DNA from 2 places in the Roseburia intestinalis L1-82 genome. Region 2 is predicted to be linked to the other one. Evidence: predicted binding sites of a transcription regulator. Region 2 holds the regulator's gene; the other holds the start of a gene.
The links. Region 2 encodes Rex, which represses fermentation and respiration genes when NADH is low (regulators of the CRP and FNR family bind a similar motif). Its sites were predicted from a motif close to ATTGTTAANTANTTAACAAT; they were not measured.
Positions count from the first base shown of each region.

Region 1: the regulator Rex is predicted to act here: its motif matches at 5,156-5,175, upstream of RIL182_RS09100 (iron-sulfur cluster assembly scaffold protein).

Region 1 is NZ_LR027880.1:1,945,248-1,953,940, reverse strand. It holds gene RIL182_RS09120 (YhgE/Pip domain-containing protein) at 1-1,029, opposite strand, end outside; gene RIL182_RS09115 (hypothetical protein) at 1,143-1,595, opposite strand; gene RIL182_RS09110 (Y-family DNA polymerase) at 1,592-3,121, opposite strand; gene RIL182_RS09105 (GGGtGRT protein) at 3,393-4,403, opposite strand; gene RIL182_RS09100 (iron-sulfur cluster assembly scaffold protein) at 4,422-5,114, opposite strand; gene RIL182_RS09095 (YARHG domain-containing protein) at 5,262-6,854, opposite strand; gene RIL182_RS09090 (methyl-accepting chemotaxis protein) at 6,876-8,372, opposite strand; gene RIL182_RS09085 (LbetaH domain-containing protein) at 8,458-8,693, opposite strand, start outside.
Region 2 is NZ_LR027880.1:2,148,270-2,156,962, forward strand. It holds gene alr (alanine racemase) at 66-1,235, opposite strand; gene RIL182_RS10030 (NAD(P)H-hydrate dehydratase) at 1,297-2,835, opposite strand; gene RIL182_RS10040 (redox-sensing transcriptional repressor Rex) at 3,029-3,682, opposite strand; gene RIL182_RS10045 (ABC-F family ATP-binding cassette domain-containing protein) at 3,757-5,700, opposite strand; gene RIL182_RS10050 (NADP-dependent isocitrate dehydrogenase) at 5,697-6,908, opposite strand; gene RIL182_RS10055 (GntR family transcriptional regulator) at 6,923-7,582, opposite strand; gene RIL182_RS10060 (beta/alpha barrel domain-containing protein) at 7,593-8,693, opposite strand, start outside.

The sequences.
Region 1 (8,693 bases), 200 kb from region 2:
GATTTTCTGAATGACGGTACGGTCTGCATCCGACACGCTATCTTCAACGACCACTTTTTTTAAATGTTCCTGCAAACGGTTCAGTTCCCGCTGCAGTTCCACTGCATCCAGTGCTGCCTGATTCAGACTGTCTGCCGTCTGCTGTGCATCCCCGGCAAGATTCGTCGCATTGATACTCCCCTGAATTTTATTCATAGAATCATTGATGCTTGTCATGGTCTGGTTCACATTTTCACTGAATGATTTTAAGGATGTCTTTGTATCATCCAGGCTGCTTCTCGCCGTACCAAAACTCTTTGCACCGTCGGATACCTTGTCACTGAGTCCCGGGATGCTGCCTTTCGCCTCTGCAACCGCCTGGGAAAGTTCCGAATTTCCGGCAATGAACGTATCGATCATTTTACTGTAACCGATCAGATTTTCATTCAGATTTTCCAGTTTATTCTGAAAATAAGCAAACTTATCGTTCTCTTCCATCTGTTCGGAAATATGATTTGTCTGCTCAAATATATTGCTTGCAAGTACTTCTATGAACTGCTCATTGATGCTCTGTTTTAAGGTGGACACCGCAGAATCCGTAATCTTTGTCGCCACGGCATTCTTTTTTTCATTTTCATAATAAGAGATGGTCGGTCCCTTAAAATCTTCACGAAATACATTATACATACTGTATGTAAAGTCAGAGCTGATGATGACCGCTGCATAATATTCGCCGCTGTATACACCCTCTAAAGCCGCATCTTTTGTATCTGTAAACACCCATCCGATCTTATCATTTTCCTTCAAACTCTCAATGACCGAATCGCCCATATTAACAGTAGTTCCGTCATCCATCTGGTAACCTGTATCCTCTGTGGCTACTGCAATCTTGATATTTTTGGTATTTGCGTACGGATCCCAGTTTGAGTATATATTAAACCACGCATACAACGAAGGTATGATACAAAGACCGATCGCGATCACCAGCGCAAAAGGATTCCGCACCAGTCTCTTCATATCTCCGCTAAAAATACGCCATATATTTTTCATGCCTCACAAGCTCCTTAACTCATCCATATTCTTTCATAGAGCAAAAGTCCCTATTATCGGGGAGATTATACCATCCGAAATATTGATTGTCAAATTTACCCATCTGTCCTTTTTCACTCTGTATCCCCAAATATTTCGCCATCCATCTCAAAAATATACTGCATGTGAACTTCCGTTCCATCCTCAAATAAAAGTCTGCGCAGATAAGTATCTATTTTCCGTATCCTGCCACGATGCGTAACATAAGCCCCACCGGCTTTCTTTTCATCCGGCACAAAATAAGTAACCATAATCTCCGGCTTTTCCGAAAAATATTCCTGTAAAACATGCATTTTTTCATCAAGCTGTTCTTTTTTGTCCTCATCGAGTTCTAAGAATGCTTCTGTTCGTCTTGCCGTCTCACGGATAGAGTCCTCATGCCCTGTAAGTGCTGCGAAAGGCGAAAACTGTGCAGCCCTGTCTGATAACGCCATCTGCGGATGTTTTGTTGAGACATGATGTGGCAGATGGATGATATCATCATATTTATGTGTTTCTTTTTCCTGAAATATATTTTTCCCTTTCATGCTTTATGCCCTCCGATCTGCCGGTTACGCTCCACACTGGTAGCCCCCTCCTGCAGATTCATCCCCTTTAGCATGGCATTTTTCCCATATTTCTTTTTCACACTGAGGACTGCCTCCTGCAGTTTTCTCTCTTTTTCCTTCTTTACCTTTTCCGCCTGCTTTTTCTGTTCTAATGCCGCATAATCTGTAAACAGATCAAGCTGTTCAAACGTATCTTCCTGTTTTGCCGATGATTCATCCGATAACCTGCAGGCTACCACATAGATCCGGCGGATCAGAAGATTCGGATCTACAATACGGTCATACAACTCCATCACTGCATCCATGATCTGTTTCGTGGAGGATGTCTGGTTTTTCAGATTGATCGTTCCGTGTGCGTGTTTTGGCACCCTTCTTCCATAGCGGTCAATGGTCACTTCCCCGTGATACGCATTTCTCCGTTTTGGATCCGTCAGGTTATCAATATCATAGCCGATCGTAAGCACCATCTGATCTGTGACTAAGTGCTTTTCCACCAGATCCAGCACAAGCAGATCTGTCATTTCCCGGACGATCAGTTTTCCTTTTTCAAACTCATAAGGACACTGCAGCACCTGCCCGGAACTGATGCTGTTTGTCTCCGGCTTGTACGCTTTGATCAGGTCAATCGTGGTCGGTTCATATCCCCACGCGTGGTCAATCAAAAGTTCTGCATTAATACCAAACATTTTATAAAGAAAATCTTCATTATAAAAATCCTGTTCACCGCCTAAGGAACAGCGTGCAATATCCCCCATCGTATACAGTCCTGCCGCCTCTAGTTTTTTCCGATAACCACCACCGACTCTCCAGAAATCCGTCAGTGGTCTGTGATCCCACAGCAGTCTGCGATAACTCATTTCGTCAAGTTCTGCGATCCGCACGCCGTTTGCATCCGGCGTTACATGTTTGGCAACGATATCCATTGCAACCTTACACAGGTACAGATTCGTGCCGATGCCGGCGGTTGCTGTAACCCCTGTTTCTTTTAAAACATCCCGGATCATTTTCTCTGCCAGTTCTCTCGCACTCATCTGATATGTTTTCAGATAATGTATTACATCCATAAATACTTCATCCACCGAATACACATGCATATCTTCCGGTGCCACATATTTTAAATAGATGTCATAGATTTGGTTACTTTTCTCCATATAAAGAGCCATACGCGGCGGCGCTGCAATATAGGTCAGTTCCAGTGTCGGATCTTTTTTCAGTTCTTCCGCATTTGCTGATTTTCCGGTAAACACACCTCCGGCGATCCTGCTTCTCCGTTCTTTATTAATCTGCTTTACTTTCTGCACGACCTCAAATAACCTCGCACGCCCCGGAATTCCATATGCTTTCAGTGACGGTGATACTGCAAGACAGATTGTTTTCTCTGTTCTGCTCTCATCTGCGACGACAAGATTTGTCGTCAGCGGATCGCATTCCCGTTCGACACATTCTACTGATGCATAAAAAGATTTGAGATCGATTGCAATATAGATATGGGATGAATCACTCATGACCGGATGATGCCTCGCTTTCTGTTTTTCTGGTATAGATATTATTATAGCAGAAAATATGTTCGATTATCACCCTGTTTTTGAAAAATAAAAATATTTTCTTCCTGTATTCCCTTTTCAAAATACTCTTCTGCTAATATATTTGTTTTCCATACTTTGCAATATCCTCCAAAAGGTACTGATTTCGAATTTCAAATAAATTTATACAAAAAAAGAAACGGGATTCTTGCAAATACAAAAATCCCGTTTCTTTCTATGCTTTAAATTTATCTTAGAACTTACCAGCCTTATGAGCTTCCTCAACGGAAACTGCAACAGCAACTGTAGCACCAACCATAGGGTTGTTACCCATTCCGATCAGACCCATCATCTCAACGTGAGCCGGTACGGAAGAAGAACCTGCGAACTGTGCATCAGAGTGCATACGTCCCATGGTATCTGTCATACCGTAGGAAGCAGGACCTGCTGCCATGTTGTCCGGGTGAAGTGTACGTCCTGTACCACCGCCGGAAGCAACTGAGAAATATTTCTTACCCTGCTCGATACATTCTTTTTTGTATGTACCTGCAACCGGATGCTGGAAACGTGTTGGGTTTGTAGAGTTACCAGTGATGGAAACACCTACGTTCTCATGATGCATGATTGCAACACCTTCCTGAACGTCATCTGCACCGTAGCATTTTACAGTTGCGCGAAGTCCGTTGGAATATGCTTTCTCATATACAACATTTAATTTTGCAGCTTTGTAATCATACTGTGTCTCAACAAATGTGAATCCGTTGATACGGGAGATAATCTGTGCAGCATCTTTTCCAAGTCCGTTTAAGATAACACGTAATGGTTTCTGACGTACTTTGTTTGCTTTCTCAGCGATACCGATTGCACCCTCAGCTGCTGCGAATGACTCATGTCCTGCTAAGAAGCAGAAGCACTCTGTCTCTTCCTCTAATAACATTTTACCAAGGTTACCATGTCCTAAACCTACTTTTCTGTGGTCTGCAACAGAACCCGGAATACAGAATGCCTGAAGTCCCTCACCGATTGCTGCAGCAGCATCAGCAGCTCTTGTACATCCTTTTTTGATTGCGATTGCAGCACCTACAGTGTAAGCCCAGCAAGCGTTCTCGAAACAGATTGGCTGGATTTTCTTTACCTGATCGTAAACATCAAGTCCAGCATCTTTTGTAATTTTTTCAGCTTCTTCGATAGAGCTGATACCATAGCTGTTTAACACAGCGTTGATCTGGTCAATTCTTCTTTCATATCCTTCAAATAATGCCATTTTCGTCCGTCTCCTTTCCTACTCTTCTCTCGGGTCGATGATTTTAACAGCATCTGCCACACGGCCGTACTGTCCTTTTGCTTTTTCCCATGCAGTGTTAGGATCATCGCCTTTTTTGATGAAGTCAGTCATTTTTCCAAGAGAAACGAACTGATATCCGATAACTTCGTTATTCTCGTCAAGAGCAATACCGGTTACATAACCTTCTGCCATCTCCAAGTAACGAACACCTTTCTCTTTGGTAGCGTACATTGTACCAACCTGGGAACGAAGTCCTTTACCTAAATCCTCAAGACCAGCACCGATTGCAAGACCGTCATCAGAGAATGCACTCTGTGTACGACCGTAAACGATCTGTAAGAATAACTCTCTCATTGCTGTATTGATTGCATCACAAACAAGGTCTGTGTTTAATGCTTCAAGAATAGTTTTGCCCTGTAATACCTCTGCTGCCATAGCTGCGGAATGTGTCATACCAGAGCATCCGATTGTCTCAACTAAAGCTTCTTCGATTACACCATTTTTTACATTTAATGAAAGCTTGCAGGCACCCTGCTGAGGAGCACACCAGCCAACACCGTGTGTAAAACCTGAAATATCTTCAATTTTTTTAGAATGAACCCATTTGCCTTCTTCCGGAATTGGAGCTGGTTCATGTTTTGCGCCCTTTGCTACAGGACACATGTTTTCGACTTCCTTAGTGTAAATCATTTTAAGACTCCTTTCACTTAATAGAACTGTATGTATCAGACTTTGTTATACATTTAACATACCTTACCTATTTTCGCACATTTTGTTGAAATCTACAAGTCCTAATCGAAAAAAATTATCTTTATTCCGTGTATTTGTTTTTATACACTAATCAAAATAATTCAATTCTGAAAAAACTTCCGACCCCAGTCTGCCGGCGTTGCTGATATTTTCCCCATCCACATGAATATATCCTTTTGTTCCGTCTTTGGCACGAACATAGATCCATTCCTTTGCATCGGAACTGATAAAGAATACATCCTGACCGGATGAAACCGTCACCTGGTCTGATGTCTGATCCATAGCCTCCCACAGTGGGAGATCCACATATAATCTGTGCGGTGTGAAATACTGATACCTGTGCATTCCGGTATCCATATACTCTAATTTCCCCGCATCACTGTCATACCACCAGTAGCCATTTAAGTATGCTGTCTCAAGAATATCTGTACGAATTGTTCCATAGATTCCGCTTTGTCCGGTAAAGCCGTTGATACCGCCATTTTTTTCTTTAAAAGGAAAACCAGTAACTTCTCCGGCAAATTCGAGTGTGTTTCCATCATACCGGTAAAAATATGTCACATAATCACCACTCGGCCCATCATCTAAGACAGCAATCTCTAACGAATCATCATAAGCATTAATATCAGTGACATAAAAGCAATCTGTTTCCGGTGTCACCATCGCCGCATATTCGCACAGTTCATATGAAGTTCCATTCACGGTAAGGATACAGGAATACCCTGCATAATCGCCACTCTCTTTCACATCATAACGTATTTCTTCTTCCCTGCCGTCTCCATCAATATCTTCCATAACTTTCTGTCCTGTTTTATACTCTTTCGGATATGGATGTTCGTCTGCATATGTTTTTTCTGCTTCCTGTATCACTTTCAGATTATCTTTCTCTGTCTGGCTTAACACAGACTCGTCAAATGCATCTGTCTCCGCCGTTTTTTCATACCAGGAACATGCATTAAAATAACTCTGCAGATATTCATTGGTAAAACCCCGTCCATGTCTTGCATAGATTTCATTGCGTGCTAACCATAAATCATTGTCCGACATATTGATAAGACTGTCTGCCGAAATTGTCTGTGTCATACTGACCGGAATGATATACTGGTCAGCATCTTTGTGCAGGTTCTGTGTATCAATGACCGCATTCTGTACTACCGTATCTGACTGCTGCATCATCCCTTGATATTCATTTAAAGTATCCTCATTTTCCACATCGCAGCTCACATCCGTAGGCCTCACAACCTCATATAACACTCCATCATCGGTATATCCTAAAATACTTACACCGGCAGCATCCGGATACCATTCCGTGTCCTTCGAAATGCCAAAAAGGTATCCCATCCCTTTTTCTTTCTCATAGGAAGCCTTCTGAAAAACCGTAAATCCATTTTCATCTTCCGCAACAACATACTTGTCTTTCCAGCTTTTTGGAAACTGTAATGTAACATCCTCCCAGGTATAACTTTCCCCATTTTCCTGTAATTCTGCGTTTTCATTTTCTGTCACAGATTTCTTTTCTCCGGATGCATTTCCATCCTTTTCTGTCGTTTTTTCCGTCTCCTGGCTTTCTATCGTTTTCTGCTCATCTCCGTTTATTTCCTTTTCTGTCAGATCTGTCTTCCCACACCCTGCTGTAAAAAGCAAAAGTGCGGCTGTAAACAACCACACTTTATTTTTCATATAATTATGCACTCCTTTCTGTCAGTGCAAAAACTTTTTTATATCATCTGCCGTACTGTGAATTTTCTCTACCGCATTCTGAACCTGTTTTGCAACATCAAGGTTTTCTTCACTGAGTGTATGTACCTGTTCTGCACTCGCCGTAACTTCCTCAGTCGCTGCCGAAAGCTGCGAGCAGTTTACCACAATCTTATTGTTGGAATCTGAAAGTCCGCTTACCTTTTTATTGACCTCTTCAATATGGGCAACCAGCTCACCTATATTTTTATTAAGCAGATTAAATGTTTCTGACGCAGCAAGAATCTTTTCTTTCTGATCTTCCGTTGCCTGTACAGAACCTTCTACTGATACAACCACATCATTTGCATTTGCATTCAGTTCGTTTGTAATTCTCGTGATCTCTTCCGTCGAATTTTTTGTCTGTTCCGCAAGCTGTCTGATCTGCTCTGCTACAACCGCAAAACCTCTTCCGGCTTCTCCGGCACGTGCACTCTCAATAGATGCATTTAACGCCAGCAGGTTTGTCTGGCTTGAAATATTTAAGATCATACCTGCAATCTCTTCTACTTCTTTTGTCTTATCCTGAAGTTTGGTCATTGCCTCAGTAACATCATGATTTGTATTTGTGATCTGCTCTGCCTGATCTTTCAACTCATCCATCACACGCATATTTTCCTGAATGCTGTCATTTGAATTCATTGCGATATCCACCATCTGTTTTGATCGCTCACTTGTTTCCTCGATCGCATCCTGGATCGTTGCAGTCATGGTATTCTGTTCTTCGATGCTGTTTGCATTCATTCCGGAAGCCGTTGTAATCTCCTGCATACTGCCAGTTACAGAATTGGTCGTCTCGACCAGTTTTCCGATCAGGCTGCTGCTCTTAACTGATTCTTCCTGAACAGTTTTGGAAATCTCAAGCACTCCCTGTAAAATTTCATTCTGCTTTTTGTGTTCCTCATCTATGGATCCAAGTGCATCTGCGTTAAACAATAATGTGATCTTTCCAATTCTTGAAACCATAAATAAAACGCCAAGCACGCCGACCACAGAACATATTGTATCCACGTTCAATACAGTAATACCCTTTATTCCCTGAACAATCGTAACGATCACGTAGAGAATACTCACTCCCACACAGGTTCTTTTTAATCCACCTTCATCATAGTACGGAATCTGTAACGCAACTAAAACGATCAGTACATACGTAATAAAATGTGCATCTGTCTGTACTCCGACTAACAGATACTCTAATCCCATCTCAAGCGTAGCAATCACTTTTAATTTTGCTGTTGCATGATCTTTATGATAAATAATCGTGTCCAAAACTGATGCGCCTATTATTAATACAGTATTCCCATATACTGTTGCATTTACCAGATTCTGATTTGCCATGCGGAGCCACAGATACAGTAAAAACAATATTCCAAGAAATATGGTTGCACCTATATAGAACCGGTTCATCTTTTTGATCCGTTCCGCTTTATCATTATAAATATATTTCTTTTCTTCTTCCATATATTTTATCTCCCTGTACTTAAAATATAATCAATATTTTCTGCCATAACTTATCCGACCTGTCCGGATCTTAAGTTTAAGAATATCATGCTTCTTTTTTCTGTACAACCTCGCCCGGTTTCTTAAAAATTGAGTTTGCCGGGATCACTCCCCTGACACTTGAAAGCGGATATACATTTGTATGTCTGCCGATCACCGTTCCAGGATTTAATACAGAGTTACATCCAACTTCCACATAATCCCCAAGCATGGCACCGAATTTTTTCAATCCAGTCTCGATCTTCTCATCACCGTCTTTTACCACAACCAGTGTCTTGTCGG
Region 2 (8,693 bases):
CACTCCATTTTCTTGCTTTACGGATAGTATTGCCAATTTTTACTGGTGTATTCCATTCCTTTCTATTATTCCGAAAAATGATCTCTCGTACCGATGATCCGTCCACCATGGATATAAACACGTGGTATACGTTTTCCAAGATCACAGGCGAATTCATAATTAAAACGTCCGGATAACCCGCCGACCTCTTCCATGGTAATGCACTCATCACCATCCCTGCCGATCAGTATCACTTCATCCTCATTTTTAACATCCGGAATATCTGTGACATCTACCATAAACTGATCCATACAGACACGGCCAAGAATCGGTGCACGCCTTCCGTGGATCAGAACAGCTCCTTTGTTTGAAAGTCCTCTCGCGTAGCCGTCTGCATAACCGACCGGGATCGTTGCAATCATACGCGGTTCTTTTGTGACATAAGTTCCGCCATAACTGATTGCCCTGCCAGCCGGAAGCTCTTTTACATATGCAACATGTGTCACAAGCGATAATGCAGGTTTTAAGCTGATTGCCGTCTTATCCACGTCCTCAGACGGCCACATTCCATAAAGCGTAATCCCTGCACGCACCATATCCATGTTTGCCTCCGGGATATCGACAATTCCTGCACTGTTTGAGCAGTGGTGAATCGGGATACTTACCCCGCGTTCTTCTAACATGTCGATCATTTTACGGAAAAGTTTTATCTGCTGGTATGTCGGCTCCTTATCTTTTTCATCTGCTTTTGCAAAATGGGTAAAAATACCCTCCACTATAATATGCGGTAGTTTTGAAAGCTGTGCCATCTCATCCGCAGCTTCTTCCGTAACCTGATAACCGATCCGGCTCATTCCGGTATCAATTGCAAAATGAATCTTGCAGTCCCTGCCGATACTTGCAGCCGCAACGGAAAGCTTTTCTGCCATCTCTCTGGTAAATACGGTCGGACGGATGCCCGCTTTGATCATATCCACATACTGATCCGGGAACACATATCCTAAGATCAGGATTGGTTTCTGGATCCCGTGATTTCGAAGGATCAGTCCCTCTTCCACCGTGGCAACCGCATAACCGTATAGATAATCAAGTTTTTCAATCGTCTCTGCAATCTCTACGGCACCATGTCCATAGCCGTCAGCCTTGATGACCGCCATAATTTTTGTATCTTTTGCAATGTTCCCACGCATTGCATCCATGTTGTGAAGAATTGCATCCAGATCGATCTCCGCATGCACTCTGCTGTATCTGTTCATGTTGTTCTCCAATCTATTTTTTTCATTACTTTTTTGTTCAACACAAAATCTATACGCGCTTTTACTGTTGTGTGTAAATATTTAGTACCTTTTTGATCCCGGTGATCAGATCCGAGGCTGTAAGGCCCTGTAAACCTGTCGTCTGTACCATGATATCACCTGCCAAACCGTGAAGGTATACTCCAAGAGGTGCCGCCTGATATGATGTCAGTTTCTGTGCCATAAGTGCACCGATCAAACCGCTTAGTACATCCCCGCTTCCTGCAGTTGCCATTCCCGGATTACCGGAAAGATTCAGATACCTTTTATGATCCGGCAGTGCGGTCACTGTATGTTCATCTTTCAGGACGCAAATAACCTGATTTTCATCTGCAAAATCTGCAGCTGTCTGCAACAGATTCTTCTGGATTTCTCCAACTGTTTTTCTGGTAAGCCTGCTCATCTCTCCAAGATGCGGTGTAATCACGGCAGTATTCTTAAAATTTTTCCATCTATCTGCCCCCTGCACTCCGGTGTTTTTCTGCTCTGCCACCAGATTTAATGCATCAGCATCAAAAAGAAATGCTTTATTCTCATGTGACGTTCCATATTCTAACACAAAATTTAATATCTGTGCAGAAGTTTTTTCTTTTCCTAGTCCGGGACCGATCACAATGGCATCTGCCCAGTCAAGGATCTCCCTCAGAACCGGTTCTTCCGGTACTAAAGTTTTATCGTAAGTAGTAAGAACCGCCTCCGGAACACTGCACTGTAAAATAGCTCTGTTTTCCTCCGGAGTCAGCACACGCACCAGACCACACCCTGTGGCATAAGCTGCTTTCGCAGACAAAACTGCCGCCCCTGCCATATTGACACTTCCGGCGATCAGCAAGAGTTTTCCATAACTGCCCTTATTAGAATGGCTTTTTCTTTTTGGCAGTATCGAAAAATCTTTTTCTTCAAGTGCCATCACGGCCGGCGGTTCACCCAGCCAGCTTTCTTTCGTGATGCCAATATCACATACAATGATCCTGCCGGCATACTCATTTCCCGGCCAGAGGATACTGCCTAATTTTTCAAATGCAAATGTGATCGTAAGATCTGCACGAAACGCTGTGCCTAAAATGGCTCCCGTGTCCGCAGAGATCCCGGATGCAATGTCTACCGCCGCTTTTTCCCCGGAAAGTTCATTCATCCGGCACAGCATATCTGCATATTCACCGGTCACATCTCTTGAGAGTCCCACACCAAATATTGCGTCTATTACAAGAGTAGGTCTGATCTTTTCCGGGATATCCATGTATATAGAAATACCGTATGCATTTAAAATATCCTGCTGTACCCTGTTTGACTCCGAACAGTGCTCTTTATTTCCGGCATAAACGACCGTGACAGCATGTCCTTCCAAAAATAAAAGGCGTGCGATCGCAAGACCATCTCCACCGTTATTTCCACTGCCACACACAATGAGTACTTCCGTAAGATCCACATTTTGTCTATGCAGCTCTTCCACAAATGCTATTGCAGCGCGCTCCATCAAGAGAAGTCCCGGCACCTTAAAATGTGAAATGGTATTTGCATCATATTTTTGCATTTCCCGGCTGTCTACAAGATATTTCATGAAATCCTCCTTGTTTTGCGGAGCAAAATGCGACTGCCTTTGCAGGAGCAGAGGATTTTTCTCCTTGTTTTGCGGAGCAAAATGCGACTGCCTTTGCAGGAGCAGAGGATTTTTCTCCTTGTTTTATAAGGCAAAAAACGCCGCACATAAATCTGTGCGGCAGCTATTTGCTCTCTACATTTACAGCACCTTTTCAGTTGCCGTTTTCTTCTGCTTTTTTGTTTCTGACAATGTTGTAAGACAACTGCATCAGACTGTCGGAAAGATGTACATTCTCCACGACAACATTTTTGTCGATCAATTCAAGATCTACATGGGCAAAATTCCAGATTGCACGGATTCCAAGTCCGACCAGCCTGTTTGCAATCGCATCTGCCTTTTCCTTCGGCATGGTCAGCGCTGCGATATCTACCTGATTTTCTTCACAGAAACTCTCTAATTCATCTAACATACGGATTTTGATCCCGCGTACAGTCACTCCGTCAAGCGCCGGATTTACATCAAAAAGTCCTATGATAACAAAGCCAAGTTTCTCAAATTTTACATAATTGGTAAGTGCCTGACCAAGGTTACCGGCACCCATTACAATAATATTGTGTCTCTCATTCAAACCTAAGATCTTACCGATCTCTTCATATAAATATTTTACATTATAGCCGTAGCCCTGCTGACCGAACCCGCCAAAATTATTCAGATCCTGTCTGATCTGGGATGCGGTCACATTCATCCGTTTGCTCAGATCATTGGATGATATACGCTCCACACCGGCGTCTAATAGTTCTCCGAGGTAACGGTAATAACGCGGCATCCTTCGGATCACTGCCTGTGATATCTCTTTTTCCTGCACAAAAGGTTCCACCTTTCTTACGTTCTCTCGTTTATTATAGTGATTTCCCCTGTGTCTGTCAATGTGTGAAATTTTTAACTATCTTTAGCTCCATCCAGCTGCATTGACAGATCTTCCCACGTTTCATAGCAGGTTTCAAGGCGTTCCCTGCACTCCTGCTGTCGTGCAGCAAGTTCATTTAACTTTGCGGAATTGACTGCATTTTCCGGCTTCGCACATTCTTCATCGATCGCGCTTATCTCTTCTTCTAATGCTGCAATCTCATCTTCTATTTTTTTCAGACTGTTTTCAATCTTACGGATCCTTGCCTGTTCTGCCTTCTGCGCCTGCCAGTCAAGTTTATTGACCGCATCATCCTGTTTTCCTGCCTGAATATCCGATATTTCCTGTGGTTTTACATACAGTTGCGTCATGATATCGTGTTTTTCCAGATAATAATCATAGTTTCCAATATAATTTACAACCGTCTCACCTGTCAGCTCTAGGATCCTCGTCGCCGTCTGATTGATAAAATAGCGGTCATGGGAAACGAAAAATACGGTTCCGGTATACTGGTTTAACGCAGATTCCAAAATTTCTTTGGATGTAATATCCAAATGGTTCGTCGGCTCATCAAGGATCAGAAAATTCGCATCGGAAAGCATTAATTTTGCTAAGGAAACACGTCCTCTCTCTCCACCGCTCAAATCTGAAATGTGCTTAAACACATCATCATTTGTAAACAAAAATGCTGCTAACACATTGCGGATCTTCGTATTATTCAGCCCCGGATAGGCATCTGAGATTTCCTCAAAAATCGTCTTTTCCATATGTAAAAGCTGATGTTCCTGATCGTAATATCCGATATGCACATTCGAACCAAGTGTCACGGTACCGCCATCTGCCGGAATCAGATTATTGATGATCTTTAGTATGGTCGTTTTACCAGTTCCATTGTTACCGATCAGCGCCACCCGTTCCCCACGTTTGATCTCAAATGAAATATCCGAAAACAATGTGACCGGCGGATAGGATTTTGCAAGATTTGACACGGTAAGGACGTCATTTCCGCTGACCACATTTGGCTCTAACACGATCTTAATATCCGTATTATCCTCAACCGGCTTTTCAATGCGTTCAATCTTATCTAACATTTTCTCACGGCTTTCCGCACGCTTGATAGATTTTTCGCGGTTGAATGATTTTAATTTTGTAATAACTTCTTCCTGGTGTCTGATCTCACGCTGCTGGTTGTAATACTGTTTTAACAGATCTTCACGAACTTTTGCTTTTTTCTTTGCAAAATCCGAATAATTTCCCTGATATACATACGCTTTATGCTGGAAAATCTCTACAACTTTTGTGACAACACGATCCAGAAAATAACGGTCATGTGCTACGATCACAACAGCCCCTTTGTAAGCCCGCAGAAAATTCTCAAGCCAGCGGATCGACTCCATATCCAGATGGTTCGTCGGCTCATCTAAAAGCAGTACATCCGGCTTTGTGACTAAAAGTTTGCCAAGGGAAACTCTTGTTTTCTGTCCTCCGGATAACTCGCTCATCTGTTTGCTCAAATCTTCATCTGAAAAACCAAGTCCTTTTAAAATACCGGTCGCTTCACTGCGGTATGCATATCCGCCCTGCAGTTCAAATTCATGGCTCTGGCGGTGATAAATATCCATCAGCTTTTCTAATTCTTCACCGGTACGGCTGTTCATCTCAGACTCCATATCACGAAGTTTCTGTTCCATTTCCAGAATATCGGTTCTTGCATAAAGAACCTCATCATAGATGGTTCTATGGCCGGATACATCCTGATACTGTGCTAAGTAGCCGATTGTCTTATCCTTTGCAAGAATCACTTCACCGGCATCGGACGTTTCTTCGCCCATAATAATTTTAAGCAGCGTAGACTTGCCGGCACCATTGATGCCGACAATCGCTGCTTTTTCATTTGCTTCAATATGAAAACTTACATCTTTTAATATCTCATCTGTTCCAAAAGACTTTGAGATACTCTGACATGACAAAATCATTTTAAACTTTCCTCTAACGTCGTTCTGATTGCCTTGATAAAATCTTCGCTGTTTAATACGACCGGATTCGGATTCGTAGTAATCAGCGCAAGGTCTTTTGTCATTTTACCATCTTCAATGGTCTTAATACAAGCCTTTTCGAGTTTTTCTGCAAAATCGGACAATGCAGCATTCGAATCAAGCTCTCCGCGTTTCTTAAGTGCTCCCGTCCATGCAAAAATGGTTGCAACAGAGTTCGTGGATGTTTCCTCACCTTTTAAGTGTTTGTAATAATGACGCTGTACCGTTCCGTGTGCAGCCTCATACTCATAATAGCCATCCGGAGAAACCAGCACGGAAGTCATCATGGCAAGCGAACCAAATGCACTTGAAACCATATCACTCATGACATCTCCGTCATAGTTTTTACATGCCCAGATATAACCGCCTTCAGATTTCATCACACGGGCAACCGCGTCATCAATTAAAGTATAGAAATAAGTAATGCCTGCTTTTTCGAATTTTTCTTTGTATTCTGCATCAAAGATCTCCTGGAAAATATCTTTAAATGTGTGATCGTATTTTTTGGAGATCGTGTCTTTGGTTGCAAACCACAGATCCTGTTTTGTATCAAGTGCATAGTTAAAGCAGCTCTTTGCAAAACTTTCAATCGAATTGCAAAGGTTGTGCTGTCCCTGAACGACACCTGCTCCGGTAAAGTTATGAATCAGTTCTCTTGTTTCTGTGCCGTCCTCTGCAGTATAAACCAGCTCACATTTACCTGCTCCCGGAATCTTCATCTCGGATGCTTTGTATACATCACCATAGGCATGACGTGCAATCGTGATGGGCTTTTTCCAGTTTTTGACACATGGCTCAATGCCTTTTACAACGATCGGTGCACGGAATACCGTACCGTCTAACATGGCACGGATCGTACCATTCGGACTCTTCCACATTTCTTTTAGGTTGTATTCAGTCATACGCGCTGCATTTGGTGTAATCGTTGCACATTTTACAGCAACACCGTATTTTTTTGTGGCATTGGCAGAATCAACGGTTACCTGGTCATTTGTTTCATTGCGATGCTCTAATCCAAGATCATAATACTCTGTCTTTAAATCAATAAACGGAAGAAGTAACTCATCTTTGATCATTTTCCAGAGGATTCTTGTCATCTCATCTCCGTCCATCTCTACCAGTGGGGTTGTCATTTTGATTTTTTCCATTGTGTTCTCCTTTTCTATTGAAATAAATTGTCCCATCCGTAATTATCCATATTGTGAATGGTGTTCATCATGTGCTCATTCGCCAGTTTCTCTGCCAGACCGGCATCATGCTTCTTTAATGCCTCCACGATCTGTCTGTGTTCCTGATTTGACTGTACGGAACGCTTCGGATCTGCAAGTGTGATTTTTCGCACGCGTTGTACATAATGATGAAAATCAAGCAGCACATGTTTTAATTCTTTGCTGTCGGAAGCATTGTATAAAATTTCATGGAAACGGTTGTCAAGTTCCACAACCTGTTCCGAATTTCCTTTTGCAGCATGAAAATCCGACAGATATATATTTTCATCCAGTTCATCTAACTGTTCTTTGGTGATCTTATCCGCTGCCCACTTTGCACACAGTCCCTCCAGACGCGACCGTATCTCGTAGATATCCTGAATATCTTTTTTGGAAATACCTACGACATAAGCACCTTTATTCGGGATAATGGTAACCAGTCCCTCAAGTTCAAGCTGGCGGAGTGCCTCACGCACCGGAGTACGGCTGACACCTAACTCCTCACCAATATTTTTTTCCTTTAACTCCTCGTCTGTCGCATATTTTCCGGACAAAATATTTTCACGGATCGTATGAAACACACGGGAACTTAAGGAATAATTATCCTCTCCCATATATGACACCTCATGCTCCTATTGTTACATTTAATTCCTTGCAGCATTTTTCAATTTCTTCCACTAATTCTTTATCGGTCAATACCGTAACACGTCCATCCTCGTACTGTTTATCTACCCATACTTTTACTTTTTTCACAAGCTCTGAGTTTTTGTCTACGCTCTTATCTTTCGGAAGATGGTAATAAGAGTTGATCCAGAGAGCGATTCCGGCAAGACCGGATGTGTTGGAAACAGATACTAATGGTGGTCTGTTTAAAAATTTTCCAGTATCAAAAATATTGTAAATCTCCTCATTTTTGAGAAGTCCGTCCGCATGGATCCCGGCTCTTGTGACATTGAAGTTGCTGCCGACAAACGGGGTACGGCTCGGCTGTACATAGCCTAATTCTTTCTCAAAATACTCTGCCAGTTCTGTGATCACGGTAGTGTCCATGCCATCGAGTGTTCCCTTCAACTGTGCATATTCAAATACCATTGCCTCAAGCGGTGTGTTACCGGTACGCTCTCCGATTCCAAACAGGGAACAGTTGACTCCGCTTGCACCGTAAAGCCATGCGGTCGTGGAGTTGTTAACTGCCTTGTAGAAATCGTTGTGTCCATGCCACTCGATCAGTTCAGAAGGCACACCTGCATGTGTGGTCAGACCGTAGATGATACCCGGCACGCTTCGCGGGATCACGGCACCCGGGAAGTTAACGCCATAACCCATAGTATCGCAGGCACGGATCTTGATCGGGATCTTATATTCATCCATCAGTTTCATAAGTTCTACACAGAACGGGATGACAAAGCCGTAAATATCAGATCTTGTGATATCTTCCAAGTGGCAACGTGGACTGATACCTGTCTCTAAGCACTCACGGATGACACTTAAGTAAAGATTCATAACCTCTCTTCTTGTCATTTTCATCTTATAGAAAATATGGTAGTCAGAGCAGCTTACCAGAATACCTGTTTCACGCAGACCGATATCTTTTACTAACTGGAAATCCTGTTTGCTTGCACGGATCCAGCTGGTAACTTCCGGAAATTTATAACCACGTTCCAGGCATTTGTAAACAGCATCTCTGTCTTTTTTACTATATAAAAAGAATTCACTCTGGCGGAT